4 regions of the Mesorhizobium sp. M8A.F.Ca.ET.161.01.1.1 genome follow, and region 4 is predicted to be linked to each of the others. Evidence: riboswitches for the same ligand, from Rfam matches in the RefSeq annotation. Region 4 holds a riboswitch; each other region holds the start of a gene.
What was found. Region 4 has a riboswitch for cobalamin ahead of EN804_RS08870 (CbtB domain-containing protein). Riboswitches for the same ligand answer to the same signal wherever they lie in the genome.
Positions count from the first base shown of each region.

Region 1: another riboswitch for cobalamin. It lies ahead of bluB (5,6-dimethylbenzimidazole synthase); the one in region 4 lies ahead of EN804_RS08870 (CbtB domain-containing protein).
Region 2: another riboswitch for cobalamin. It lies ahead of EN804_RS13615 (DUF1636 family protein); the one in region 4 lies ahead of EN804_RS08870 (CbtB domain-containing protein).
Region 3: another riboswitch for cobalamin. It lies ahead of EN804_RS26935 (aromatic ring-hydroxylating dioxygenase subunit alpha); the one in region 4 lies ahead of EN804_RS08870 (CbtB domain-containing protein).

Region 1 is NZ_SRTD01000011.1:97,206-104,261, reverse strand. Features, by position in the region: gene EN804_RS24275 (hypothetical protein) at 30-1,013, shown strand; partial or broken gene bluB (5,6-dimethylbenzimidazole synthase) at 1,178-1,687, opposite strand; cobalamin riboswitch at 1,859-2,041, opposite strand; gene EN804_RS24265 (histone deacetylase family protein) at 2,220-3,146, shown strand; gene EN804_RS24260 (exodeoxyribonuclease VII small subunit) at 3,150-3,401, shown strand; gene EN804_RS24255 (DUF2277 domain-containing protein) at 3,494-3,760, shown strand; gene EN804_RS24250 (pirin family protein) at 3,801-4,721, shown strand; gene dxs (1-deoxy-D-xylulose-5-phosphate synthase) at 4,794-6,731, shown strand; gene EN804_RS24240 (hypothetical protein) at 6,880-7,056, shown strand, end outside.
Region 2 is NZ_SRTD01000004.1:413,455-420,510, forward strand. Features, by position in the region: gene EN804_RS13595 (D-arabinono-1,4-lactone oxidase) at 1-614, shown strand, start outside; gene EN804_RS13600 (DSD1 family PLP-dependent enzyme) at 611-1,756, shown strand; gene EN804_RS13605 (helix-turn-helix domain-containing GNAT family N-acetyltransferase) at 1,927-2,862, shown strand; gene EN804_RS13610 (AraC family transcriptional regulator) at 2,871-3,704, opposite strand; cobalamin riboswitch at 3,914-4,123, shown strand; gene EN804_RS13615 (DUF1636 family protein) at 4,249-4,626, shown strand; gene EN804_RS13620 (ABC transporter ATP-binding protein) at 4,623-5,411, shown strand; gene EN804_RS13625 (ABC transporter substrate-binding protein) at 5,458-6,420, shown strand; gene EN804_RS13630 (iron ABC transporter permease) at 6,483-7,056, shown strand, end outside.
Region 3 is NZ_SRTD01000014.1:100,004-107,059, forward strand. Features, by position in the region: gene EN804_RS26915 (glycosyltransferase family A protein) at 1-437, opposite strand, end outside; gene EN804_RS26920 (serine kinase) at 434-1,483, opposite strand; gene EN804_RS26925 (PqqD family protein) at 1,517-1,948, opposite strand; gene EN804_RS26930 (hybrid-cluster NAD(P)-dependent oxidoreductase) at 2,088-3,188, opposite strand; gene EN804_RS26935 (aromatic ring-hydroxylating dioxygenase subunit alpha) at 3,266-4,513, opposite strand; cobalamin riboswitch at 4,628-4,830, opposite strand; gene EN804_RS26940 (DUF680 domain-containing protein) at 5,325-5,525, shown strand; gene EN804_RS26945 (DUF680 domain-containing protein) at 5,599-5,805, shown strand; gene EN804_RS26950 (DUF680 domain-containing protein) at 5,870-6,118, shown strand; gene ugpC (sn-glycerol-3-phosphate ABC transporter ATP-binding protein UgpC) at 6,198-7,056, opposite strand, start outside.
Region 4 is NZ_SRTD01000003.1:42,141-49,196, reverse strand. Features, by position in the region: gene EN804_RS08885 (DUF1624 domain-containing protein) at 1-43, opposite strand, end outside; gene EN804_RS08880 (MFS transporter) at 280-1,479, shown strand; gene EN804_RS08875 (aromatic ring-hydroxylating dioxygenase subunit alpha) at 1,530-2,696, opposite strand; cobalamin riboswitch at 2,840-3,038, shown strand; gene EN804_RS08870 (CbtB domain-containing protein) at 3,075-3,254, shown strand; gene EN804_RS08865 (CbtA family protein) at 3,270-4,073, shown strand; gene cobU (bifunctional adenosylcobinamide kinase/adenosylcobinamide-phosphate guanylyltransferase) at 4,066-4,581, shown strand; gene cobO (cob(I)yrinic acid a,c-diamide adenosyltransferase) at 4,583-5,206, shown strand; gene cbiB (adenosylcobinamide-phosphate synthase CbiB) at 5,203-6,177, opposite strand; gene cobD (threonine-phosphate decarboxylase CobD) at 6,176-7,056, shown strand, end outside.

The sequences.
Region 1 (7,056 bases), on a different contig from region 4:
TCCACAGCCACCTCTGGGGGATTCGGGGCATGTGGGATTTCGATATCGGCAGGTCGGTATCCATCATGATGCGGACCTGGCCTTTCATTGTCTTTCGCATGATCGTCTATTTCGGCATCACGCTGGCCTACATCATGGCCACCGGCACCGGTGCCTCGGTCGGCTATGGCGTCGGCCATATCTCCACCGATCCCGACGGACCGTTGTCCTTTGCCCTTTGGGGCGGCGTGGTCGGATTCGGCGTCGTCTCGATCGCTGTCTACTGGCTGCGCGAATACATCCTCTACGTCGTCAAGGCAGGCCATATCGCCGTCATGGTGCATCTGATCGACGGACATGACGTTCCCGACGGCCAGAACCAGATCGCCTACGCGAAAGAGGTTGTGACCGAGCGCTTTGCCGAGGCGAACATCCTTTTCGTCGTCGACCAGCTGGTCAAGGGCGCCATCCGCGCCATCACCGGCCTGCTGGGCGGCATCGCGGCCTTCCTGCCCATTCCCGGCCTGAGCGGCCTGGTCTCGTTCCTCAACACGGTGATCCGCCTGTCGCTGACCTATGTCGACGAGATCATTCTCGGTTACAACATCCGCATCAATTCGTCCTCGCCCTTCGAGACGGCGCGGCAAGGCGTGGTGCTCTACGCCCAGAACGGCAAGACCTTGGTCAAGAACGCCGTCTGGCTGGCGGTCATCATGTGGGGCGTGTCTTTCGTGATCTTCCTGCTGATGCTGGCTCCGGCAGCCGCCATTCTTTATGTCATGCCCGGGCAACTCGCCGGCTGGGCTTTCGTGCTCGCCATCGTCTTTGCCTGGGCTTTCAAGGCGGCCTTCATCGAGCCATTCGCCATTGCCTGCCTGATGCAGGTCTATTTCAAGACCATCGAGGGCCAGGTGCCTGATCCGGCCTGGGACGCCAGGCTGGCCGAAGCCTCGTCGAAGTTCCGGGAACTCAAGGACAAGGCGCTCTCGACCTTCGGCGGCTCGCGCTGGGGCACGGCCGCCGCGACGCATTGATCGGCGGGGCTGGTGGGCGCACCTGTGACGGTGTCGAGGCGGGCCACCGCCGATTTGAGCGGTGCCTCACCCTGGCCGCAAAACGTCTCGCTCATGATCAGGTCGGACAGCGTCAGGCGTCGGCCCCAGCCATGCGTTTCGAGGTCCGGTTTCGGCGCGAACTCCGAGACACGACCGACGCAGAGATAGGCGATCGGCGTCACGTGATCGGGGATGGACAGCAGGCTGTTCAGCGCTTGCGCCTCGATGATGCTGACCCAGCCGACGCCAACACCCTCGGCGCGAGCGGCCAGCCAGAAATTCTGCACCGCGCAGACCGTGCTGTAGAGGTCCATTTCGGGGTTGTGCCAGCGCCCCAGCGGCGAGCCTTTCGAGCGCTCGCGGTCGCAGGTGATACAGATGTTGAATGCGCTTTCGCAAATGCCTTCGAGCTTGAGCTTGCGGTAAATCGCCTGCCGGTCTGCCTCGATTGCCGGCAGTTCCTGTTCACGCGCGGCAAGGAACAGGTCGCGCACCTCCGCCCGTCGCTTGGCATCGCGAATGACGATGAAATTCCAGGGCTGCATGAAGCCGACCGATGGCGCGTGGTGGGCGGCAAGCAGCAGCCGCGCCAGCACTGCATCGTCGATCGCCTCCGATGTAAAATGGCTGCGGACGTCGCGCCGCGTGAACATGGCGCGATAAACCGCGTCACGCGCTATCTGATCAAATCCATCGCCCAATGGAGCGGTCATGGCTTCCGGCATCGCTTGTCCCCTTGCGATTGCAGCAATTCAAATTCTCAGAGCGAACTTTGCGCGTCCAAGAGGACCCACATCGCTCTGATGTCATCCGCCTGACCATGCGGATGACGATGCCTGCCAGGCCGGTCTTCTGGCTCGGGATCAACCCGCGTCCGGTGCCTTCCCGTCATCGACAGTGGCATTTACCGGCGCGGTCCCCCTTACAGCGTTGGGCACGCCACGGAATTCAACCGTGTTCCCGATTCTCCCGCCGGAGCATTTGCAGCCAAGTGAAATCATTTGGCGTCGCAGAATGCGGCTAAAACAAACAGACCGGCAGGCACCAGGCAGTGGCGGCAACCTTACGCCGAAGCCCCGGCGGCGCCAATCCCCGCAGCGACGCCAATGGACGCAGGCGTGATTTTCCCCAGCGATCAAGCCGCCACGCATGGCCATTACGGCGTCGGGGCACTAGATAGGGGAGATGGCTACCCGTCTCTACACGCACCCCATCTTTCTCGAACACGTCACCCCGCCGGGTCACCCCGAGCGGCCCGACCGCCTGCGCGCCATCGAGCGCGTGCTCGACGACGAAGCTTTTGCCGCGCTCGACCGCGTCGAGGCACCGCAAGGCGACGAGGCGACGATCCTCTACGCGCATCCCGCCGATTTCGTCGCGCGTGTCCGCGCCGCCATCCCCGACGAAGGCATTGCCCACATCGACGCCGATACCACCGCCAGCCCGAAGAGCTGGCAGGCCGCGATCACGGCGATCGGCGCCGCCAACGCCGCCGTCGACGACGTCTTTGCGGGCCGCGCCGACAATGTCTTCGTCGCCGCCCGTCCGCCCGGCCACCATGCCGAAAAGACCACCGCAATGGGCTTCTGCTTCTTCAACACGGCGGCGATCGCTGCCCGCCATGCGCAGAAGAGGCACGGCGCCGAGCGTGTCGCCGTCGTCGACTGGGACGTGCATCACGGCAACGGCACGCAGGATATTTTCTGGGACGATCCGTCGGTGCTCTATTGCTCGACGCACCAGATGCCGTTGTACCCAGGCACCGGGGCGAAGAACGAGACCGGTGCCGGCAACATCGTCAACGCGCCGCTGGCGCCACAGACCGGCAGCGAGGTGTTTCGCGATGCCTTCCTGTCGCGCGTGCTGCCATCGCTCGACAATTTCGCCCCCGACCTGATCATCATTTCGGCCGGCTTCGACGCGCACCACCGCGACCCGCTGGCCGAGATCAATCTGACCGAGGACGATTTCGACTGGGCGACCGGCCAGTTGATGCAGCGCGCCGCACGCCACGGCGGCAACCGGCTCGTCAGCCTACTCGAGGGTGGCTACGATCTGCAGGGATTGGCATTTTCGGTCGCCGCCCATGTCGGGCGACTGATGAAAGGATGAATGATGAGCGGTGAGATCAATGAAGACGTCAAGGCGATGAGCTTCGAACAGGCACTCGACGCGCTGGAGAAGATCGTCGATGATCTCGAGCGTGGCGACGTGCCGCTCGACCAGTCGATCCGGATCTACGAGCGTGGCGAGGCGCTGAAGGCGCATTGCGACCGGTTGCTGAAGGCAGCCGAAGACAAGGTCGAGAAGATCAGGCTGTCGCGCGATGGCAAGCCGGTTGGAACCGAGCCGCTCGACGCGGACTAAGGCTCCGAGCAGCCTTACCGATTTTTGGACACGATCATGATTGAGGATACAGTTCGTCCCGATTGAAACGGACCAGAGGAGGTTTGGAAACGATGTGCAGAAACATCAAGACCCTGTTCAATTTTGATCCGCCGGCAACCAATGACGAAGTCCGCGACGCGGCACTCCAGTTTGTCCGCAAGCTGAGCGGAACGACGCGTCCGTCGAAACAGAACCAGCATGCGTTCGATCATGCTGTCGAAGCCATCGCGGCATCCGCACGCGAATTGCTTGATTCCCTCGAAACCCACCAGCATCCGCGCAATCGCGAAGAGGTGGCGGCCAAACTAAGAGCAAAGGCCGCGATCCGCTTTGCCTGATGCGGCCGAGGCAGCCACCGAGCGCTGACCAGGAGAGTTCATGAGCTTCTTCCCGGGGAAAGACCCTGAGGCCGGCGATGCCTTCGCCAGCGACCAGATCGAGCTGATGGTCATCCCGAACGCCAAGGATATTGGCGGCTTCGATGTGCGCCGCGCCTTGCCGACCGCCAAGCGGCGCCTGGTCGGGCCGTTCATCTTTTTCGATCGCATGGGTCCGGCGATCCTGCGCGCCGGCCAGGCGCTCGATGTCCGTCCGCATCCGCATATCGGCCTGTCGACCGTGACCTATCTGTTCGACGGCAAGATCAGGCACCGCGATTCGCTCGGCACCGAAATGGTGATCGAGCCCGGCGACGTGAACCTGATGACCGCGGGCCGCGGCATCGTCCATTCCGAGCGCACGCCGCAGGAATTGCGCGGCGCGCCGATGTCCATCTCCGGCCTGCAGACCTGGCTGGCATTGCCCGACGGCAAGGAAGAGGTTGCGCCGGTGTTCGAGAACACAGCGGCGCTTCGGCTTCCCGAAATCGATGCCGAAGGCGTCAGCGGCCGCGTCGTCATCGGCGATTTCCAGGGGTTGCGGTCTCCGGTGCGGGCGGATTCCGAAACGCTCTACGTTGATTTGCGGCTGGCGCCTGGTGCCAGTGTCAAAATCCCGGCCGATGCGGAAGAGCGCGCCATCTACACGCTGGAGGGCGAGGTCTCGATTTCGGGCGACGTCTTTCCGGCGGAACGGCTGCTGGTGTTCCGCCCCGGCGACGAGATCGTCATATCATCGCTGACCGGGGCGCATTTCATGCTGTTCGGCGGCGCCTCGCTCGGTTCGAAGCGCTACATCTGGTGGAATTTCGTCTCCTCGTCCAAGGAGCGCATCGAGCAGGCCAAGCAGGAATGGAAGACCGGCCGCTTCGATATCGTTCCTGGCGATGAGAAGGAATTCATTCCGCTGCCGGAAGGCTGAGCGGATCGAGAGGCTGGCCGTCCGCGTCACCGACACGCATTTACTTTCGCCGGCCGGCGGCCTATCCCGCCGATGAACAGAAAGTCTGGGCCCAACGTGAACGCAACGCCGCATACGCCGCTTCTCGACAGGATTCGCATCCCGGCCGACCTGCGCACGCTGGCCGAGAGCGAATTGCCGCAATTGGCATCCGAGCTGCGCGCCGAACTGGTCGATGCCGTGTCCCGCACCGGCGGCCATCTTGGCGCCGGCCTGGGCGTGGTCGAACTGACAGTGGCGCTGCACTATGTTTTCAACACACCCGATGACCGGCTGATCTGGGATGTCGGCCACCAGGCCTATCCGCACAAGATCCTGACCGGACGCCGGGACCGCATCCGCACCTTGCGCCAGGAAGGCGGCTTGTCGGGCTTCACCCGCCGGGCCGAGAGCGAATACGACCCGTTCGGCGCCGCCCATTCCTCGACGTCGATATCGGCCGGCTTGGGCATGGCCGCCGCCCGCGACCTCTCAGGCGGCCGCAACAATGTCATTTCCGTCATCGGCGACGGCGCAATGTCGGCCGGCATGGCTTATGAGGCGATGAACAATGCCGGCGCGCTCGATGCCCGGCTCATCGTCATCCTCAACGACAACGACATGTCGATCGCGCCGCCGACCGGCGCCATGAGCGCCTATCTGGCGCGACTGGCTTCCGGCAAGACCTATGTCGGCCTGCGCGACTTCGGCAAGAAGCTGACCTCCTATCTCGGCAAGCGGGCCGATCGCGCCATCACGCGGGCGGTCGAGCATGCGCGCGGCTACGTCACCGGCGGCACTTTGTTTGAGGAACTCGGCTTCTATCACATCGGCCCTATCGACGGTCACAATCTGGAACATCTGATTCCGGTCCTGAAAAATGTCCGCGACAACGGCAAGGGCCCGGTGCTGATCCATGTCGTCACCCAGAAGGGCAAGGGCTATGCGCCGGCGGAAGCCGCCGCGGACAAGTATCACGGCGTCAACAAATTCGACGTCATCACCGGCGCGCAGGCCAAGGCGCCGGCCAACGCGCCGGCCTACACCAAGGTGTTCGCCGAAAGCCTGATCCAGGAGGGCCGCGAGGACGACCGCATCGTTGCCGTCACTGCCGCCATGCCGAGCGGCACCGGCCTTGACCTGTTCGGCGAGGTGTTCCCGTCAAGGACCTTCGATGTCGGCATCGCCGAGCAGCATGCGGTGACCTTTGCCGCCGGCCTGGCATCGGAAGGCTACAAGCCGTTCGCGGCGATCTATTCGACCTTCCTGCAGCGCGCCTACGATCAGGTCGTCCATGACGTCGCGATCCAGAAACTGCCCGTGCGTTTCCCCATCGATCGCGCCGGCTTCGTCGGCGCCGACGGCGCCACCCATTGTGGAGCGTTCGACACCACCTTCCTGGCAAGCCTGCCGGGCTTTGTGGTGATGGCGGCGGCCGACGAGGCGGAACTGCGCCACATGGTGCGCACCGCCGCCGGCTATGACGACGGGCCGATAGCCTTCCGCTATCCGCGCGGTAACGGCGTCGGCGTCGACATGCCGGAGCGCGGCTCGGTTCTCGACATCGGCAAAGGCCGCATCGTCCGGGAAGGCAGCAAGGTCGCCCTGCTGTCCTTCGGCACAAGGCTGCAGGATTGCCTTGCCGCCGCCGAGGAACTCGGCGCGGCCGGGCTTTCCACCACGGTTGCCGATGCCCGCTTCGCCAAGCCGCTCGACCAGGATCTGATCCGGAGGCTGGCTCGCTCGCACGAGGTTCTGGTCACCGTGGAGGAGGGCGCCATCGGCGGCTTCGCCAGCCACGTGCTGCAGTTCCTTGCCCAAGAAGGATTGCTGGAGAGCGGCCTGAAGGTACGCCCGCTGGTTCTGCCCGACGTGTTCGCCGATCACGCCAAGCCGGAAAAGATGTATGCCGACGCCGGACTCGACGCCGCCGGGATCGTGCGCACCGTTTTCACCGCCCTCGGCCACACGGTCCGCGCCCAGCGCGCCTGAATCAAAATCTGAACAGTCTGACTCAGTTTGCCGGCTTGATTTCATAACGCATTGTTAACGCTGCCGTTTGGCCTTTCGCTTACCGTGTCCCTTGGCCGTTTTTCAACGGCGCCCTGCTAGACAGCAGCCAGGCAGGGAGACAACGAAAATGAAGACGCTTCTGTGCGGCACGGCCCTCTTGGCCGTGATAGTGGTACCGGCTGCCGCCGAGACGCCCTACGACCGCAATCTTGAAAAGGCGGCGACAGGGATTGTCGCCGGCAAGATGGGCGGTATCCGCGGCGGCTTTTCCTACAAGCAGATGCCGCAGCTTGTGGTCGTGCCC
Region 2 (7,056 bases), on a different contig from region 4:
CCAGCGACTTCAGCGCCGAGGCCACGACGACGCGCCCGACCGACGATGATGAGGGCTCGTTGCGCACGCTGCGCCGCTTGCGCACCGGGCTTGCCTGGCTGCCGTCGCTGCGCCGCCGGCTGATCCTGGGCGCGGTCGCCAAGGTGCCGGCCGAGGATTATGTGCAGGACTGGCTCAACGTCTATGCCAGCGACCGGCAGACCAGGTTCAACGAAATGGAATATCATCTTCCCTTCGAGGAGGGGCCGAAGGCGCTGGCCGAGATCATCGAACTGACCGAGAAGCATTTTCCGGAAGTCTATTTCCCGATGGAGGTGCGGTCGGTGGCATCGGACGAATTCTGGCTCTCGCCCTTCCACAAGAGGCTCACCTGTTCCATCGCCATCCACCACGACGCGGCGAACGATCCGTTGCCATTCATGCGCGCGGCCGAGCCGATCTTCCGCAGATATGGCGGCAGGCCGCACTGGGGCAAGATGCACAGCCTGAAAGCGGCCGACCTGAAAAAGCTCTATCCGCGTTGGGACGATGCGATTGCGGTGCGCCGCGACATCGACCCGCACAACCGTTTCGTCTCGCCCTATATCGCCGATCTCTTCGGCATCGACCAATGAAAGCCTATTTCGCCTCGCTTTCGGATGCGCTGAAGCAGGCGGGCATCTTCCAACCCTGCCTGCTGCTCGACCGCGACCGGCTGGACAGCAACATCGCCCTGGTGAAGCAAAGGCTCGATCCCCGCCTCGCCGTGCGGCTGGTCGACAAGTCGCTCGCTTGCCTGCCGTTGCTTGCCCATATCGGCAAGGCGCTTGGTACCCACCGCTTCATGACCTTCCACCCGCCGATCAGCGAGGCGGTGCTGAGCGCGTTTCCGGATGCGGACCTCCTCTACGGCAAGCCGATGCCGGTCGGCGCGGCAAGGGCGGCGCTTTCCAAGGGGAACGCAGCCGGGTCGAGGGTATGCTGGCTGATCGATACACAGCAGAGGCAGGCGGAATATGGCGCGCTCGCCGACGAACTCGGCGTCGAGCTGCGGATTGCTTTCGAAATCGATGTCGGACTGCATCGCGGCGGCTTCGCCGAACCGGAAGCCCTCTCGCAGGCGTTGAAGGCGCTGCCGGCCCACAAACGGCTGCGCTGCGAAGGCGTCATGGCCTATGAAGCGCATGCGCCGCATATACCCGGCCTGTTCGGCGGGCCGGCGAGGGCATTGGCGCAAGCCTCGGAACGAGCCGCCGCTTTCGTGGCGCGCCTCGGCATGGACCAGCGCCATATCTTGAACATTGGCGGCAGCAAGACAGCGCTGCTTCATCATGGCGGCGCTGCCAATGAAGTGTCGATGGGCTCGGCCTTCGTGCTGCCCGGCGATTTCGACACGCCGGGCCTCGGTGGCTTTCAGCCGGCGGCCTTCATTGCGACGCCGATCCTGAAAGTGGTCGAGCCGATGCTGCCCGGCCCGCCGGCGGTTTCGCGTCTGCTCCAGGCGCTCGGCCGGTTTCCGCGCAAGGGTTGTTATCTCTATGGCGGCAAATGGATGGCCGAACCGGTGTTTCCCGAAGGCATGACGACGAACGGCCTGCTTGGCCTGTCCTCCAACCAGCAATTCATGGGCCTGCCCGCCGAGGCCGTTGTCAGGCCCGGCGACCATGCGCTCCTGCGGCCCACGCAGAGCGAAGCCGTGCTGCAGCAGCTCGGACCGATCGCGGTGCTTTCCCGTGGCAGGATCGTCGACCGCTGGCCGGTGCTGCCGATGGGGTGACGTTTCGGCGTTCGCCATTGGCGCCTGCATTTGCGATGTCGTGATTCTAGGGGCTGCGCTCCGCTTCGCTCCTTCTGCTAGAATGACGAAGTTGTGAAGCGCCTCGTTGCAATGACTTTATTGACTAAGTCAACTAAATGATTGATCCTGTCCACGACAGGAGGAGTGCCATGACGATCCACGACCACCCCGGCAAGGAACGCATCGACGCAGTGCGCGCCTTCAACCGCTTCTACACCCGCCAGATCGGTGTGCTCGACGAAGGCTGGCTGAAAAGCACCTTTTCGCTTACCGAGGCGCGGGTGCTCTATGAGCTTGCCCATCGCGACGGGCTCGTCGCCAGCGACCTGGTGCGCGATCTCGGCCTCGACCCCGGCTATGTCAGCCGTTTGCTCAAAAAATTCGAAGAGCGCGGTCTGGTCGAGCGCGAAGCCACCGAAGCGGACGCGCGCCGCGCCTCGATCGCGCTGACGCCGGCGGGCAGGGAAGCCTTCGCGCCGCTCAACCAGGATTCGCACGACCAGGTGCGAGCGCTGCTCGATCGACTGGCGCCCGTCGACCAGGATCGGCTGGTCAAGGCCATGCGCATCGTTCAGGACCTGCTCGGCGACAGACCGGAACCCAAGGTGCCTTACATCCTGCGGCCGCTAGAGGTTGGCGACATCGGCTGGGTCACGCGCCGCCAGGGCATGCTCTACGCGCAGGACTATGGCTGGGACGAAACCTATGAGGCGCTGGTCGCTGAGATCCTCGGCGAGTTCGTAAAGAAATTCGATCCGAAATGGGAGCGCGGCTGGATCGCCGAGCGGGAAGGCGAGGTCGTCGGCTCGGTCTTCGTCGTGCGCAAGTCGGATCAGGTGGCCAAGCTGCGGCTGCTCTATGTCGAACCGTCGGCGCGGGGCCTCGGCATCGGCAAACGGCTGGTCGAGGAATGCATCGGCTTTGCCCGCGCCAGGGGGTACAAGACGCTGACTTTGTGGACCAACGACATTCTGACCGCGGCCCGGCACATCTACCAGGCGGCCGGTTTCAAGCTGACCGAGGAAGAGCCTCACCATTCCTTCGGCAAGGATCTGGTTGGCCAGAACTGGGATCTGGAGCTGTAGCGGCGCCTCTATGCCTTGACCGGCACCCAGATCTCCAGCCCGCCATTACCGGTGCGGGCATCGAATTCGGGCCCATAGCGCTCGAATTCCGGCACGTCGGCGATTTCATGGCCGGAGGCCGGGAGCCAGCTGTTCCAGATCGTGTTGATCGTGCGCCGGATGGTCGAGATGTGCTCGCGATGCGTGAAAACGGCGTATTTCCGCGCCGGCACATGCACCCGGTAGAATTCCTTCGGCAGGTCGGAGAAGTCCGACACCTCGACGCCGACGACATAGTCGAAATTGCCGGCATCGTCGCCATTGAGGCAGACACCGTAGAAAACGCCTGGGACTTCGCCGGGGATGTTGCCGATATAAGGGCTGAAACGCTGCCACTGCATCGGAATGCCGGCGCTCGATTCGCAGCTGTAGCGCTCGCCGAAGCCGGCGATGAGGAAGGGTCGGCTGGTCTCGAAGCGCGGTGGTTCAAGGCTGGTGAGCAGGGTATGGTCCATCAAGATAGGCTCCACGAGATCGAGTGTCTTGGTCGAACCTTGCGCGCGCACCAGTTCCGGCGTGGTGCCGAACTGGTCGCGGAAGGCACGGGTGAAAGCCTCATGCGAGTTGTAGCCGGCGTCGAGCGCGACGCACAGTATGTCGGGCGCGCCGCCGGCGAGCCTGCGCGCCGCCTCGGTCAGCCGGCGCGAGCGCATGTAACCCATGACGGAACGGCCGGTGGCGGCGCCGAAGGCGCGCGTCACATGAAAGCGCGACACGCCGCTGCTGTGGGCGACGTCGTCGAGCGTAACAGCCTCCGGCAGGTGGCTCTCGACAAACCATAGCGCTTTCTCGGTCGGGTTCATGTGCTCCTCGCATGTGGCGTCTTCACTCTGGCGCCTCGTTGCCCGGCCAGTTTGATCGAAATTGCGCATGGCGCAAAATCGAAAACGGCAACGCTGACAGGCGTGGACGCAAAGTCCGTCCGCGCCCATGCCGACGGCAGGCTTGCTCTCGTATGAGTTCTGTTATAACAAAACGAGGCAATCGCCTTGCCTCGAAATCGCTCGCGGCATAGGCTGCGACTCGTGATGGTCCCCGAGCCGAAAGGCGAGGGGTGAAAAGGGAACGCGGTGAGACCCGGTTTTTGGGTCGAGGCCGCGGCTGCCCCCGCAACTGTAAGCGGCGAGCAAGATCCGGAACGCCACTGGCCGGCAAGGCTGGGAAGGCAGGATTGCGCAGAGACCCGTGAGCCAGGAGACCTGCCATCACTGAGTTGACCGGACGGGGTGTGCCGGGAGGAGACGTGGACATCGGTCTTGTCGGCCGGTCGACCAACATTCTTCCGTCGCCAGTTTTGAAAGTGACGTGAAGTTGGACGGCGCAATCGATCGTATTCAGCCCAGCCCCATGCACCAGATCATCGTGTGCACCCTTTGCCGCGACGTGCCGACCGGCGTCAGGTCGGGCGAAGGTTTGTGCGCCGAGTTGCGCTCCCGCCTCTCGGCCCAGCCTGACGTGGCGCATGGTTTCACGGTCGAGGGCGTGGCTTGCATGGCGGGTTGCGCGCGTCCCCTGACGGTGGCTTTCCAGGCACCAGGCAAGGCCGCCTATCTCTTCGGGTCGATCGACGCGCAGGCCGACGCCGCCGACCTCGTGCGATTTGCCCGGCTCTACGCTTCGCTTGCCGACGGCTGGTGCAATTCCGGACAACGTCCGCCGCGCCTGGCCGGCAAGACGCTTGCCCGCATTCCGGGGGCGGGCAAGCTGGCGGAAGGCAGTCGATGACAACGCCGCTTCTCGATGCGTGCGACCTGGGCGCGATAGCGAATGGCCGGCATCTGGTCCATGCGGTCAGCCTGTCGGTGACATCAGGCGACCGCCTTGCCATCATTGGCCCCAACGGCGCCGGCAAGACCACGTTGCTGCGCATGTTGTCCGGCATGCTCAGGCCGAGCTTCGGAGAGGTGAAGCTTGGCGGGCGGCGCCTGGACAGGATTTCGCCCGCCGAGCGGGCCCTGCATATCGCCGTCGTGGGCCAGAGCGACCAACCGGATCCGCGTTTGGCGGTGATCGACTATGTCGAGCTTGGCCGCGTCCCGCATGCCGGCCTGAGGGGCCGGAGCGAGGAACGCGACATTGTGGTGGACGCGCTGCGCCGGACCGGCCTGTTGTCGTTGCTCGGCCGGAGCATCGGCTCGCTGTCTGGTGGCGAACGCCAGCGCGCCCAGCTTGCGCGTGCCATCGCGCAGGAGCCCAAGATCCTTTTTCTCGACGAACCGACCAACCACCTTGACCCGCGCGCCCGCGCGCAGCTGCTCGAACTGGTGGCCGGCTTCGGCATGACCGTTATCGCGGTGCTGCACGATCTGACCCTGGTGGCACCCTTCGCCACCAGGGTCGCGGTGATGAACGAAGCCCGGCTGCAGGCGCTGGCGCCGCCGCACGAGGCGTTGACGCAACAGCTGATCCGCGAGATTTTCGGCGTCGACGTGTTTCGCCTGCGCCATCCCACCGAGGATCGCGAACTGACGGTGTTCGACCTTCCGAACCGCGCCTCGCCGCCATCCTGATCAACGCCCCTCATCGTCCGACACGGTTCAACCAAGGAGCAAATCCGTGAAACGCCTTGCCTTCTCGCTCGCCCTCTCGCTGCTGGCCTCGACGGCCTTCGCCTTCCCCGTCACCGTCGACAGCTGCGGCAAGCCGCTGACCTTCGACGCTCCGCCGAAGCGCGCCGTCATCCATGATCTCAACATGGCCGAGATGGCCTTCGCGCTGAAGCTGCAGCCTTCGATCGTCGGCCTGACGGGCATCAGTGGATGGTACAAGGTCGGCCCCGAATTCAAGGCCGAACAGGGTGCCATTCCCGAACTGGCGCCGAAATATCCGACCCTGGAGAACCTCGTCGCCGTCGAGCCCGACTTCTTCTTCGCCGGCTGGTACTACGGCATGAAGCCCGGCGGCGACGTGACGCCCGACACGCTCGCTCCGCACGGCATCAAGACGCTGGTACTGACCGAAAGCTGCGTCCACCTCGACAAGAGCCGCCCGGCCGCCTCCATGGACCTGCTCTATGGCGACGTCGAAAAGCTGGGCAAGATCTTCGGCAAGGAGGCAGAAGCGGAACAGCTTGTTGCCGGCTGGAAGGCGCAACTCGCCGAGATCAGCGCCAAGGTCGGCAGCGCCAAGGTTGGCAGCGCGAAGGGAACACGCGTGTTCCTCTACGATTCCGGCGAGGACAAGCCGTTTACCGCGGGAAAATTCGCCATCCCCAGCGCCATGATCTCGGCGGCCGGCGGCGACAATATCATGGCCGACTTGGAAACGAGCTGGGGCAACACGGACTGGGAGACGGTGGCGGCGCGCAATCCGCAATTCCTCATCCTGCTCGATTATCAGGACGGCGGCGGCTACAGGAAACTGCTCGATTTCCTGAAGGCGCACCCGGCGATGAAGGAGACGGACGCGGTCAGGAACGAGCGCTTCGTGGCGCTTCGTTATGCCGAGCTGACACCAGGACCGGCGAACATCGAAGCCATCGGCAAGATCGCCAGGGCGATGCATCCGGAAGCGTTCTGATGGATCTTGCCCGAGAGCGCAAATCCGGCGCGCTTTCAGGGCACAGGGCCCTCACGCTGGCCATGACGGCGGGCGCGGGGGCGCTCGTCGCTCTCGCGCTGCTGTCGATCGCTTATGGCTCGACGCTGATACCTCTGAGCGATGTCATCGCCGCCCTTGGCCGTGCCGTCGGACTGGACGAGCCTGAGATATCGGGCCCGGTCGGCAAGATCGTCGTCGACCTGCGGCTGCCGCGCACGATCCTGGCGATCTGTGTCGGCGGCGGGCTGGGCATCGTCGGCGCGCTTTTGCAGACGGTGACCCGTAACGATCTTGCCGACCCCTTCCTGTTCGGCCTGTCGTCGGGGGCCGCCGCCGGCGCGGTTTCCGTCATTACCGTGTTCGGCGACAGTTTCGGCATCTGGACCTTGCCCGTGGCTGCGTTCTCTGGCGGCATCCTCGCCGCCTCCATCGTGCTTTTGCTGGTGGCGCGGGTGAGGGGGCAAGGTCCTGAGCGGCTGATCCTCGCCGGTCTTGCCGTTTCCTTCATGTTCACGGCCTTGACCAATTATCTGGTTTTTGCCGGTGACCAGCGCGCGGCTCATTCGGTCCTGTTCTGGACCATGGGCGGGCTCGGGCTGGCGCGCTGGGACAATG
Region 3 (7,056 bases), on a different contig from region 4:
ATGCCGCGCAGCGTTACAGTGCGGCTGCCCGCTACCGGCTCCATCGTGTCATCGTCTATCTGCTCGGCCAGGGTCATCAGGGAGTAGGTCAGGTCAAGGCCCGGGTCGGCCTCGTAGCAAGCCAGATCCGCCTTGAAGCGCCCGGCAAGCGAGATGTCGTCGGAATCGAGGAACGACACAAATCCGGCATCCGGCGGCAACTGTCTCAGCCCGGCATTGCGCGCCCTCGCGACACCCATATTGGGTTGCAGAAACAGGCGGATGCAGGGCGCCTCGCGCATCGTCGACCGTACTGCCTCCACCGAGGCGTCCGTGGAGCCATCGTCGATGACGATGATGTCGAAGTCGGCGTCAGCGCGCTGCCTGATCAACGAGCGCAGCGCCGGGACGACGTAGCGCTCGCGATTGTACACAGGCATGATCACGCTGAGCTTCACCGGGCGCCTCGTGTCAGGACGTCCTCGATCGTGCCGGCGATCTCCGCCGGGTCGGTGCCGAGGGACAAACGAAAGCACGGCAGGCGGCGCGTCAATTCGCTGAAGAAGCGAAAGCCGCTTTCGCGTTCGCCCGGCATCTGTGCGATGCCGGACGGCGCCAAGGCAATCATGGCATCCCTGCGCGACACCGGCATGATCGAACTTGCTCCGCCACCGCTAATATGTGGCACCATCAGCGCAACGATGTCCAGCATCGCGGGCACCGGCCCAGGCGCGATCTCATCGACGTGAAACATGTGCTTGCCCTGCCAGTTCAGCGGGCCTTGCGCCGTTAGCCGCTTTTGCAGGCCCAGCCGCGTGAAACCTTGCGCGTCCTGCTTCAAGGTCGAGAAAAGGGGCCGCGCGGTCACGCCTCCGGCGAGATCGATCAGCACATAGTCGTCGCCGACACTGTCTAGTCCGTTGAGCAGGCCGGCGGCGACGGTGCCGGATTTCCCGGCTCCACGCGAGCCGGCAAGGAGGATACCCTTGCCATCGATGCCGAGCGTGCCGGCATGGGTCAGCCGCATGCCGCGTGCGGCATATTCCCAATGCAGGAAGGCGCGCAGCGGTGCCCCCGGCTCCCAAGGCGGAAAGGCATCGGCCGAGGCCATCAGCTGTACGCCAACGCAACGTTGGGGATCGTAGATCTGCCAGAAATCTAGATCGTGGAAATAGTGGCCGCGTAACCCGGCTTCGGCGAGCCGTTTGGCAAAGCCGTGCTCGGTGAAATGCGCGTCGCCCCATCGCGCCGGCTCCGGGATGCCGTCGATGCCGGGATGAGCGATGAAGATGCGGCAGGTGGACGGTTCCGGCTGATCGTGAGCGGCCTCGACAAATGCATGGCTCAGGGCGTCGGCGAGCACACCGTGACCCAGATGCACGGCCAGTTCCAGCCCGGGCAGCCGAACCCGCCGGATGGTCGGATAGCGCGAGGCAGCGCCTTCAGCGGCGGCGATGAGATACCGGGCGTAGTCCGGCAGGGTTTCGAGCGTGACGCGCGGCATCAAGCGCCTTCCATCACGGCTGCGGCCGGCCGATCAGGAAGCCTGCTTGACCGCCGGCCAGCCAAGGGGTTCCTCGACCTCATGGATGGGATCAACGACGATCAGGTCCGCGAGGTCGTCGTGGATGCTGACATTGAGCGGCTCGCTGGTGGCGGCAAGCTCGGCTTGCAATTCGCCCGGCAGTGGCTGCGCCGCCGCTTCCGAACGCACCAGCAAACCCAGTTCGAGCAGCTGCGATATGAAGTGTTCGAGTTCGGCGTGGCTTATTGTCGAGCCGCCCGCGGCCAGCCCGATCAGAGCCTGGGCGTCCGCTCCGGACGAAAGCACCTGCCACGCCTTGCTGCCGGAATCGGAGAAGCCGAAATATTTGCCATTGGCAAGGTTGAGCACCACGGCCTCGCCATCGAAGGATTCGAAAACGATATCCCGGCTCGCAACCGCATAGGCATGGGATTCATGCTTCATTGTTGCCCCGCTTTACATCCCTGCCCGCCAGCAGGACCGCTTCCACCGACAACGCCTGTAGACTTTCGGTCGTTCCTTGGCAAGGTAACCTTGCCGGCAAGGCGCCGACATTTCCGGGATCAGTCGAAGGACGGGCGGATCAAGCCTCGATTTCCAGCGCCGACAATGGCTTGGAACAACAGGCCAGGATGAAGCCGTCGTCGATCTCATGATCGAGGATGCCGCCATTGTGACTCATCTCGACGCTGCCGGAGACTTTCTTCACCTTGCAAGTTCCGCACAGGCCGAATTCGCAGGCCGCCGGTATCCGCACGCCCGAGGCGCGCGCGGTCTGCAGCACGGTCTGGCCGGCGACGCAGTCGGCGTCGACATCCGAAAGCGCGAAGCGGATCGGCGTCGCGGCTTCGACGGAAATTGCCGCGCCGGCTTCAGCCGGCGCGGCAAACGGTGCCGGGACTTCGTCCACGGTCGGCGCGGCAAAGCTTTCCTGATGGTACTTTGCCATGTCGAAGCCGGCGGCTTCGAGCATGCCGCGCACGGCGCGCATGAAGGGATCGGGCCCACAGCAGAAGATTTCGCGTTCGCGGAAATCGGGTGCCAGGAGCGGCAGCCGGATGGCGTCGATGCGGCCCATATGGCCGTACCAGCCCTCGCGGCTCGACCGCTCCTCGATCATGAAGCCGAGCGACAGGCCAGGCATGTGGCCCCCGAGCAGTTCGAGTTCCTTGCGGAAGATGATTTCTTCCGGGCGCCGCGCGCAGTTGACGAAACCGACATCGGTCCATGGCGCACAGTCGTTCAGCCAGCGCAGCATCGACATCATCGGCGTCACGCCGGAGCCGGCCGAGACGAACAGATATTTCGCCGCCGGATGGCTGTGCAGTGAAAAGTCGCCGCCCGGTCCATAGGCCTTGACGTGCGAGCCGGGCGCCAGGTGATCGAACATCCAGCGTGTGCCGATGCTGCCCGCCTGCGCCTTCACCGTCACCGCGATCGAGAACGGCCGCGACGGCGACGACGACAGCGTGTAGGTGCGCATCAGCGGCCCATCCGGCGTCGGCAGTTCCAGCGTCACGAACTGGCCCGGCTTGTAGCGGAACCAGGTCTGGTTGTCGGACCGGAAGGTGAAGGTCTTGACGTCGGGCGCCTCGTCGCTGACACCGGTCACTTCCAGCACCTGCAGCCTGTCGTTCCAGGGCGCCATCTGGTCGAGATGGCGATAGAGGCCAAGGTCGGTCATCGCATTCATCCCTGCATACCTTTCATTTTGCGGATGTCGTGATCCCAAAACCGCTGCACACTTTTGGGTGACATGCGCTAGGCGACGCTGCGCAGCGCCGGCCGCCCGCCTTCGGCCAGGCGCGGACCGATGAAGCGGGCATACCAGTCGACGAACTGGATGACGCCGCCTTCATGCAGCTCCGAATACGGGCCGGGTTCATAGGCCGGCGACAGGATACCGAAAGCGTTCTCCTCGACGATCCGGCGGTCCTGGTCGTTGGTCTCGGTCCAGACATGGGTGAGTTCGGCGAGATCGTAGTCGACACCCTCGACCGCGTCCTTGTGCACCAACCACTTCGTCGTCACTGCCGTTTCGGTGGCGCTGACCGGCAGCACGCGGAAGGTGACGGCATGATCAACGAGGATGTGGTTCCAGGTCGTCGGGTAGTGATAGTGCATCAGCGTGCCGATGCGGTCGGCCGAAACGCTGTCGGACAGGTCCTTCCTCACCGCCCGCTTGCCGGTCATCGTGTAGCTCTGGGCGTCGCGCAGCAGCGGCGCGCGGGTGGCGCGGTATTGCCCGGCCGGGTCGATGCGGAATTTGCTGGGCAGGCCAACAGCTTCGCACTTCGCCCAGTGCGCCAGCATCTCCGGATCGCTGTCGGCGCCTTGCACGCCGGTCACGGTCGGTGCTTCCGGGAAGGTCTTGCACAGTTCGGGATGATTGCCCGCGCAATGATAGCATTCGCGGTTGTTTTCCCAGACCAGCTTCCAATTGCCCTTCTCGATGATCGTGCTCTCGAAGGCGATCTTGGCCTCGCTCAGCCGGTGCGGCTTGAGATAGGGCTCGATCATCGCCCGCATCGGCGCGAAGTCGGCCGGCTCCTTGGCCAGGCAGATGAAGACATAGCCGGCGACGCTTTCGCAGGCGACCGGCTTCAGCCCGAACTGGCTCTTGTCGAACCCCTCGGCCATCTGGCGGGCGAACAGCAGGCGCCCGTCCAGCTCATAGGTCCACTGGTGATAGGGACAGACCAGTTTGGCGGCCATGCCCTTGTCGCTGTTGCAGACGCGGCTGCCGCGATGGCGGCAGGAATTGTGGAAGGCGTTGATCTTGCCCTGCTGATCGCGCACCAGCACGATAGGATAGTCGCCGATCTGCACGGTGATGAAGCTGCCCGGCTTGGGCAATTCGCAATCATGGCCGATGAACAGCCAGTCGCGATACCAGATCAGCTCCATGTCGAGCTTGAAGTAGTCCGGGTCGGTGTAAAAAGGCTGTTCCAGCGAAAAGCCTTGTCTGCGGCTGTTCAAGAGCCTCAGCATGTCGTTGCGCGCGTCCATGTCCTGTCCTCATTTTCAAGGACTGAACTGGTGGTGATTGAGGAAGGACTGGACGCAGATCGGCGCAAAGCCGGACAAACACCATCCGCCTCTTGACCGCCCACCGCGATCAGTCGAGTTCTAGCCATCTCGGGCTGGTTTCCGGGCTCTGGAGTCGTCCTTACGGACCATCGCGACACCTTCCCAGGCTTACGCCCAGTGGTCTCCCGTTGCGACTTGAACTCCACCACCGTTGCGGGGGCAGCGCCGGAATCTGACCGGCTTCCCAATTCTCCGCTCCGTCGTCACGCAGCGGCACCTGAGATGCCTGATCTAATCACGGCAGGGTTTGCGACATCGGCATGAAAGCGACATCGCATCCATGCGGCGCGACACGCATGCTGGAACGTCGTGACAGGGGTCGCATCATCAAATCGCCTTCTGTCGCCAGGCGCGCCGGCACCGTTTTTTCGACCCCTTTGCCGGGGGCGAAAAGGTTAACAGTTTCGAAAAGTGACTATTAGCAGATTCTAAAATCGAACCGAACGGTTCGTTTCTGTTGACGGTGCGTGCAGGACGGTGTGAACGCCGAGCCTCCGATACAGTTGGTGATCGGGGTGCCATTTTTAGCTAACTGATTGATATAACGACAGAAAATAACAGATGTGGAAATCACTGGCACAATTTCAAGTGGTAGAGTCATGGTCCACGCTGAACAACTTCGTGATTGGAAACAGCAGAGGTGCTCTCCCACATCGGGGCGGTCCGAACGACGCGATTTTAATCCCAAGACACGCCGCTAGACGGACGGAAAAATACTGGAGTACCCAAAATGAAAAAGATTGTTCTCACTGCCGCCGCCCTTCTGGCCATTTCCGGCAGCGCCTTCGCTGGTAGCGACCATTACGGTTCGAACGCCGCCACCCCCGCTGCCACTGTCGACAGCTCGTACACCGCTTCGACCAGCAAGTCGGAGCCGGCTGCTCAGACGCCTGCCCAGGGCGCCGACCACAATCTCTTCGGCAACAACTAACAGCCGATCCCCGGCTTGCGGCGGGGCGACCCTGCCGCGCGGGGTGGATGCCACAAATTCAGGAGTACCTAAAATGAACAAGATCCTCATTGCCGCCGCCGCCGTCTTGGCCCTCTCCGGCAGCGCCTTTGCCGGCAGCGACAACTACGGTTCGAGCGGTGCCAACCAGGCGGCTGTCACGTCGACCGACAACGCGAACACCGCGTCGATCGGCAAGTCGGCTCCGGCCACCGAGGCGCCTACCCGGCCGGGTAGCGATCGCAACCTCTTCGGCCGTTGACGCCTGTTGCGAGTGGCGGGCTCGCTCGCCACTCGTGGAATTCAAGACGTTAGGAGTATTGGAAATGAACAAGATCCTCATTGCTGCCGCCGCCGTTCTGGCCCTCTCCGGCAGCGCTTTCGCCGGCAGTGACAACTATGGCTCCAATGGCGCCAATCAGCCCACTGCATCGTCGACCGTCAATGTCGATACGTCGCATACGGGTTCGGTCCGCAACAGCGACTCACCCATCTACAAGCTGCTCAACTCGTCCGGCGACGTGCAGAAGTCCGCCCCTCACGGCGCAGACCGCAATCTCTTCGGCAACAACTAACCAGCCGTCGTGATGTATAAAAAGAGAGCGGCGGGCCTGCCCGCTGCTCTCTTTTTTTGTTGTCGAGACATGGCTGGCCTCAGGCGGCTTTTGCTTCCGCTTCGTGCAGCGCGAACGACCGTCCATCCGCATCGAAGATATGAAGGTCGCCGGCATTGGCGGTCAACTGCAGCGTCGAGCCGCGCCTGACCTCGACATTGCCCGGCAGCTTGGTCACCAGCGGCAGGTCGGCACGGCCGATGTCGATATAGACCAACTGAACCTCGCCGAGCTGCTCGACATAATCGACCGTCCCCTCGAACAGATAGTCCGCACCACTGGCGATCGCGAGATCTTCCGGCCGCACGCCGAAGCTGACCGCCGCTCCCTTTGCCGAAGCAGGCGTCGCGATCGGCACCGTCGCCTTGCGGCCGCCGACATGGCTGATGATGGTCGGGTTGCCCGTCTTGTCGACCGTGGCCGGCAGGATGTTCATGGCCGGCGAGCCGATGAACTGGGCGACGAATAGGTTGCCGGGGTTCTTGTAGAGCTCCATGGGCGTGCCGACCTGCTCGATGTGGCCATCCTTTAGCACCACGATGCGGTCGGCCAGCGTCATCGCCTCGACCTGGTCGTGGGTGACATAGATCATGGTCGTGTTGGGCATCGATTCCTTGAGCTTGGCGATCTCGATACGCGTGGCGACGCGCAGTGCCGCGTCAAGGTTCGACAGCGGTTCGTCGAACAGGAACACTTTTGGATTGCGCACGATGGCGCGGCCGATGGCGACACGCTGACGCTGGCCGCCCGACATCGCCTTGGGCAGGCGGTCGAGATATTTGGTCAGCTGCAGGATTTCGGCGGCCTGCCGCACCCGTTTGTCGATCTCGGCCTTGCTTTCCTTGCCGATCTTCATCGAGAAGGCCATGTTGTCGTAGACTGTCATGTGCGGATAGAGC
Region 4 (7,056 bases):
TCGATGGCTCCGGAACGGGTGCGGTCGGCGTGTTGATGCTCATGGTCTCGTGATCTGATTCAGCCCCTCCAAGACGACTATCACGGTTGCACCGGATAGAAGAAGACCGGTCGCCCTGGCCCGGACCGCGCGGCGGAGCCCGCGCCAGCCGCCGGGTTTGGGCCAGCGCGGGAAAGCCTTTGACCGGCTTCGCTTTTTGCCGGGTGTGCGTCGGTTTCCTCTTAATGGGCCTGAAATGTCCGCGCCAGATTTGGCGCCGCGATTCTGTTTGGGGAAGCAATGTCCACCCATGTGCGCCATCCGATCTGGCTTCCGGCCCTCAAGGCCGCGGACGCGCGCACCTTCGCCTCGCTCTACGCGGTCGAATCCTTCGCCCGCGCCATGGTGTCGAGCGTCATCCCGATCCAGGCCTACGAAATCCTGCACAACGAGCAGGTCGTCTCGATCCTCTACACCGTCGTGTCGCTGCTCGGCCTGTCGGTGACCCTGTTCATGCCGATGCTGATCCGCCGCTTCGCGCGGCGGTGGGTGTACACCGCCGGCGCCTGCCTGCTTGCCATAGGCTCGCTGTTCTTCGTTTCCCATACGCTCGCCGGGCAACTGGCCGGCATGCTGTGCCGCGTCATGGGCGCCAGCGCGCTGTCGATCACGCTCAACCTCTACATCATGGACCACATCCGCAAGACCGACTTCATGCAGGCCGAATCGCTGCGCATGGCGTGGTCGATGGTTGCCTGGACCTGTGGGCCGACGCTCGGCATCTTTCTTTACGCGCATTTCGGCATCTATGCCGCGCATGGTGCGGTGGCGGTGTTCGCCCTGGCCTTGCTGGCGCTGTTCTGGACCTACCGGCTGGGTGACAACCCGTCGATCCGCCCGGGTAAGACGCGGCCGGCCAATCCGCTCGCCAATATCGGCCGCTTCGTGGCGCAGCCGAGGCTCAGACTCGCCTGGCTGATCGCCTTCGGCCGCTCCTGCTTCTGGACGACATTCTTCGTCTATGGGCCGCTGTTCATGGTCATCACCGGGCAGGGCGATATCGCTGGCGGCCTGCTGGTCTCGGCCGGCAACGCGCTTTTGTTCATGGCTATCTTCTGGGGCAAGGCAGGAAAGCGCTTTGGCGGCCGGCGCACCATGACGTTTGCCTATTTCGCCATGTCGGCATCGCTGCTGGCCGCCGGCACGATCGGAGCGACAGCACCGTTGCTGACCGGCGCCTTCCTGTTGTGCGGCGCCTTCTTCACCATCGCGCTCGACGCCCTGGGTTCGACCGCCTTCATGCGCTCGGTACGCTCCTATGAGCGGGCGCAGATGGCGGCGGTCTACCGCACCTATCTCGATTTTTCCGAACTGACGCCGCCGCTGGTCTATTCGGTGGTGCTGGCGTTCTTCGGCCTGGGATCGGTGTTCGTCACCCTCAGCCTGCTGGCGGCGTTTTGCGGCTTCATGACCTGGCGCTACCTGCCGAAGTCCCTGTAGGTATGTCGATATTCAGGTGATGCCGGCCTGACCTGAATCTCGACATACCCTCATGTCACCGCCGCATGGCGCTCGCGCACCCAATTGTGGAAGCGGTGCAGATCATATTCCTCGGGCATCAGCACGCCGGCTGTGTGGCGCATCGAGCGCAAGCCCTTCTGGTTGACCTCGCAGATGGCGGCGTCCTCCTCCAGCACCTGTGTGCCAAAGGTGATGATGTTGTCGATATCGGTCTCGGCGAGGGCCTCGGGCGCGAACAGCCACTCCGCGACAAGCTCCGTCTGTTCGGGACCGAGCGGCACCAGGCGCACGGTCCTGACATAGTCGACATGGCCGACGATGAACATCGAGGGCAGGCTGGTGGCATAGGTCTGGCCGGCGCTGCGTTCCGCCGGCTTCAGCCCTGAGAAGACCGGCCCGTGCGTCTGGCCGTCGCGCGACCAGGTCTGGGCGCCTGCGCGCAAGCCGCCGGAAAATTCCGGCGCGTCATTGTCGGCGTGGCGGAGCCATTCGGGATCGTCATGCCGGCTCATCAGGCCGCGGCCATAGATCGGCACCAGCCGCGACAGGTCCTTGTGGACGCCCGGACAGTGCAGGCACTCGTTGAAGTTTTCCCAAAAGATCTTCCAGTTGCAGTTCATGACCTTGCGCAGCACATGGCCTGAGACCAGCGTTTCGAGCGGCCAGTTGCCGAGGTTGCCGGACGCGGGATCGAAGGAGGATTGCGCCGAGCCGGCGGCATCTTCAGCAAGATTGACGAAGACGAAGCCGCGCCACACCGAGAGCGCGACGCGATAAAGCGGGTGATCGGCCTTGTCGAAGCCGTCAGGCAGCGATTTCGACGGCACGCGCACCAGCTCGCCGCGCAGCGAGTAGGACCAGGCGTGATACGGGCAGGTTATCAGCCGCGCTTTCAGGCGGCCCTCGCTCTCCTGGCAAAGCTGCGAGCCGCGATGGCGGCAGGTGTTGTGGAAGGCGCGCAGCTCACCTGTGTCGTCGCGCAGCACGAGGATGTCCTGCGTGCCGATGCGGAATCGGCGGAAGGCTAGCGGCTGCGCCAGATCGGCCTCGCGGCAGACGAGCAGCCAGTCTCTGTACCAGATGGCGTCGAGATCACGCTTATAGCTCTCCTGGTCCCAATATGCCGATGAGGGCAGCGTCGGCTCGGTACGGGTCAGCCCGTTATAAGGATCGCGCTCGCTGGCATTGGGCTGCATGGCTGGCTTCCTGTGAGGCTTGCCAGCCGACACCCGGCCATGAAGTTTGTCAATCAGGACGGGATGGGAGCGGCTTTGCCGATACGACGCTCCTGCGCTGGCGGCTGTCGGAATTTGGTTTGCCGCGCGCGGCGAATTTCCCTATAGTCACCAACGTCGTCGGTTCCTTTTTGGGAGCCAAGAGGGAATGCGGTGCGGGCGAGGTTTCGCCCAATGCCGTGGCTGCCCCCGCAACTGTGTGCGGTAGTCCTCTCCATATGCCACTGAAGATTTTTCTTCGGGAAGGTGGGGAAGGGCGCTTATCCGCGAGCCAGGAGACCTGCCGGCGGCGAAAAGACTGACTTCTATGCCCTCGGGTGGAGGGCGAAAGGACTGGAAATGACCACTGCTACCGTCTCCCTCGGCGCCTCCGTCTCCTCGCAGTCGCGCTTCATGCAGCTCGCGCTCGCCGCGCTGCTCGGCATTTTCGTTGTCGGCTTTGTCGGCTTCTCGCACATCGATGCGGTCCACAACGCCGCCCACGATTATCGCCACTCGATGGCGTTTCCCTGCCACTAACTGGGATCTGACATCATGAACCTTTTTCGCAACGTCGTGTTCGTCGCGGCGATCGCGGGGCTCGTGGCCGGTGTCGTTCTTGCCTGCATGCAGGCCTATGCGACCGTTCCGCTGATCCTGAAAGCGGAAGTCTACGAAAAGGCAGGCGGCGGCCATCATCACGACCATGGCGCGGCACCCGCGGCAACCGATACCGGCGCCGTGAGCACGGCCGCTCCGGCAGGCAATGCCATGAGTTCCGCCGCGCCGGCAGCGGAAGCAGCTGCTCCGGTAGCGGAGGATGAAGGCTGGGCGCCGGCCGACGGCTTAGAGCGTTTCGCCTTCAGCGTGCTTGCCAATATCGTCACCGGCATCGGCTTCGCATTGGTCCTGGTCGCGGTTTCGGAATTCGCAGGCGGCGTCGGCAACTGGCGCCAGGGCGTTTTCTGGGGTCTGGCCGGCTTTGCCGTGTTCACACTGGCGCCTGGCCTCGGCCTGCAGCCGGAGCTGCCTGCAATGCCGGCGGCCGATCTCCTGCCGCGCCAGATCTGGTGGTCGGCAACGGTGGCGGCAACCGCTATCGGCCTTGGCCTGATCGTGTTTCGCAGATCGCTGCCGTTGACCATCCTCGCGGTCTTGCTGATCGTCGCGCCGCACATTGTCGGCGCGCCGCAGCCCGACAGCTTCGAGACACCGATCCCGGAAGGCCTGCACCATCAGTTCGTGGTGGCGGTGACGGTGACAAATCTGGTGTTCTGGCTGGTGCTCGGCGCGGTCGTTGGCGTGGTTCGCGGGCGCTTCACCGGCACGGCGACCAGCCTGCGCGACAGCTTTGCCTGATCTGGGCAAGCTGACCTTCATCATCGGTGGTGCGCGCTCCGGCAAGAGCGCGCACGCAGAAACCCTGGTGGCGGCGTTGCCCTCGCCATGGGCCTATATCGCCACGGCGCAAGCCTATGACGACGAGATGCATGAACGCATCGCGCTGCACCGCTCGCGGCGCGGCGAGGGCTGGTCGACCATCGACGCGCCACTCGACCTTGCCGAAGCCCTGGAGGCGTTGCCGGATGATCAGCCGGTGCTTGTCGACTGCCTGACGCTGTGGCTGACCAATCACATGCTGGCGGATCACGACGTCGAGGCCGCGTGCCGACGGCTGGCGGACGTTCTGTCGCGGCCGCGCGGGCCGTGGTTCGTGGTGTCGAACGAGGTCGGGCAAGGCATCGTGCCCGACAATGCGCTGGGGCGGCGTTTTCGCGACGACGCCGGTCGGCTCAACCAGCGGGTCGCCGCGGTCGCCGATACGGTGCTCCTGATGGTGGCGGGGCTACCGCTCAAGGTGAAATGAAATGACCGAAGACAAGGGCTCCAAAGACCGGGATGAAGAACGCCATCGCGCCAAGATGGCCAAGCGCAAGGCGGTGCAGGACGCCGAGGTCGCGGGCAAGACGATCGAGAAGGGGTTGCTGATCGTCAACACCGGCCCCGGCAAGGGCAAGACCACGGCCGCCTTCGGTCTCGCACTGCGGATGCTCGGCTACGGCAAGCGCGTCGGCGTCGTCCAGTTCATCAAGGGCAAATGGCACACCGGCGAGAAGGACGCTTTCGCCGCCTTCGGCGACCGGATCGTCTGGCATGCGATGGGCGAGGGGTTCACCTGGGAAACGCAGGATCTGAAGCGCGACATCGCGGCCGCCGAAGCCGCCTGGGCCAAGGCCGTGGAATTGATTGGCGACCCCTCGATCAGCCTTGTCGTGCTCGATGAACTCAACATCGCGCTGCGCTACGATTATCTCGATCTCGACAAGGTGGTTGCCGCGCTCAAGGCTCGCCGCGAGGGCCTGCACGTTGTCGTCACCGGTCGCAACGCGAAGCCGGCGCTGGTCGAGGCGGCGGACCTGGTCACCGAGATGGGGCTGACGAAGCACCATTTTTCCGCCGGCGTAAAAGCGCAGCAGGGCATCGAGTTCTAGAACACCAGGATTGCGATCACCGCGATCAGCCCAAACAGGCCAATCAGCAAATAGTCGGCGACACGATAAAGTTGGAGCGCCCGCCGGATGTCGCCGCTGTCGACATCGCGTCGTCCGTCTTCGCCCATGAAGACGTCGTCGACCACGACGCCGCCATAGCTGCGCGGCCCGGCGAGCGCGAGGCCAAGTGCGCCGGCCATGGCCGCTTCCGGCCAGCCGGCATTGGGCGAGCGGTGTTTTTTCGCGTCGCGCCGTACCGCCTGCCAGGCATTGCCGGGGTCGGTGCCCTTGACCAGGAAAGCGGCCAGCACAATCAGCACCGCCGTCAGCCGTGATGCCGGCAGGTTGATCCAATCGTCGAAGCGTGCCGCCGCCCAGCCGAAGGCCTCATGGCGTGGGGTGCGGTGGCCGATCATCGAATCGGCGGTGTTGGCGGCCTTGTAGGCGGCGCCGCCGGCCAGCCCGCCGACACCGGTCCAGAAGGCGGGGGCGACGATGCCGTCGGAGAAATTCTCCGCCAGGCTCTCGATCGCCGCCCGGCAGACGCCGGCGCGGTCCAGCGTTTCGGGATCGCGGCCAACGATTCGCGAGACGGCGGCTCGGCCCATGTCGAGGCCTCCGCTGTCGAGCGCGTCGGCGACGGCTTCGACGTGTTCGTAAAGGCTTTTCTGCGACAGAAGCGATGTCGCCAGAAGGACGGCAATGATCAATCCCAAGGGGACGAACCAGAGCAGGACAAGCTGCACGCAAAGACCTGCTGCCGCCGGCACCAGCACGATGACGAGAAGCGCCTGGACACCACGTTGGCGACGCAGCGCGTCGGGATCAGTGGCGCGGTTGAGCCTCAAGTCGAGAAAGGATATCAGCCTTCCGAACCACGTCACCGGATGGCCGATGGCGCGAAACAGCCAGTCGGGATAACCGAGGGCGAATTCGACAACCAATGACAGGAAAGCGATCAGGACTGACATGAAGCTTCTTGAAGGAGCGGTGGACCATGGTGGAAGTCTTGGCCGGGCAAGGGCGCTTTTCCCCAATGCCGTGCTGCCGTTCGTCGACCTCTCGACCGGTATCAATCCGCACTCCTACCCGCTTTTCGACCTGCCCGCCACCGCCCTGTGGCGATTGCCGGAGGCCGCGCGTGGGTGCGAGCTGATAGAGATTGCGGCCCAAACCTATGGCGCGCCTTCAGCGGGCAACGTCGTGGCGGCGCCTGGTACGCAGATTCTGCTGCCGCGCGTGGCATCGCTGGTGCGGCCCGGCAAGGCATTGGTGCTGGCGCCGACCTATGCGGAACACGCCAGGGCGGCGGCAATCGCCGGGCACGAGGTGGCCGGGGTCGGCGATTTCGCCGCGCTGGCCGAAGCCGACCTCGCCATCATCGTCAATCCGAACAATCCGGATGGGCGCATCATCGAGCGCGACCGGCTGCTGGCGCTGGCCGCCAGGTTGCGCGCCAGGGGCGGGTTGCTGGTCGTCGACGAGGCGTTCATGGATGTCGGCCCGCGCGAGCACAGTCTCGCCGGCGATGTCGGCCAGGGCGGCATCGTTGTGCTGCGTTCCTTCGGCAAGTTCTTTGGTCTGGCCGGCCTGCGGCTTGGGTTCGCGCTTGCCGATGCGCCGACGGTCGAGCGGCTGGAGACACAATTCGGACCTTGGGCCGTCGCCGGGCCGGCGTTGGAATATGGCATCCGCGCGCTCGCCGATCTTGGGTGGCAGGATGCGATGCGGGCGTCGCTGGTGGATGCGTCGGCGCGCCTCGATGCGCTGTTCGGCCGTTTCGGCGTTCGCGTCGCTGGCGGCACCACATTGTTCCGCTATCTCAGCCTCCCCGATGCCGGCGGCCTGTT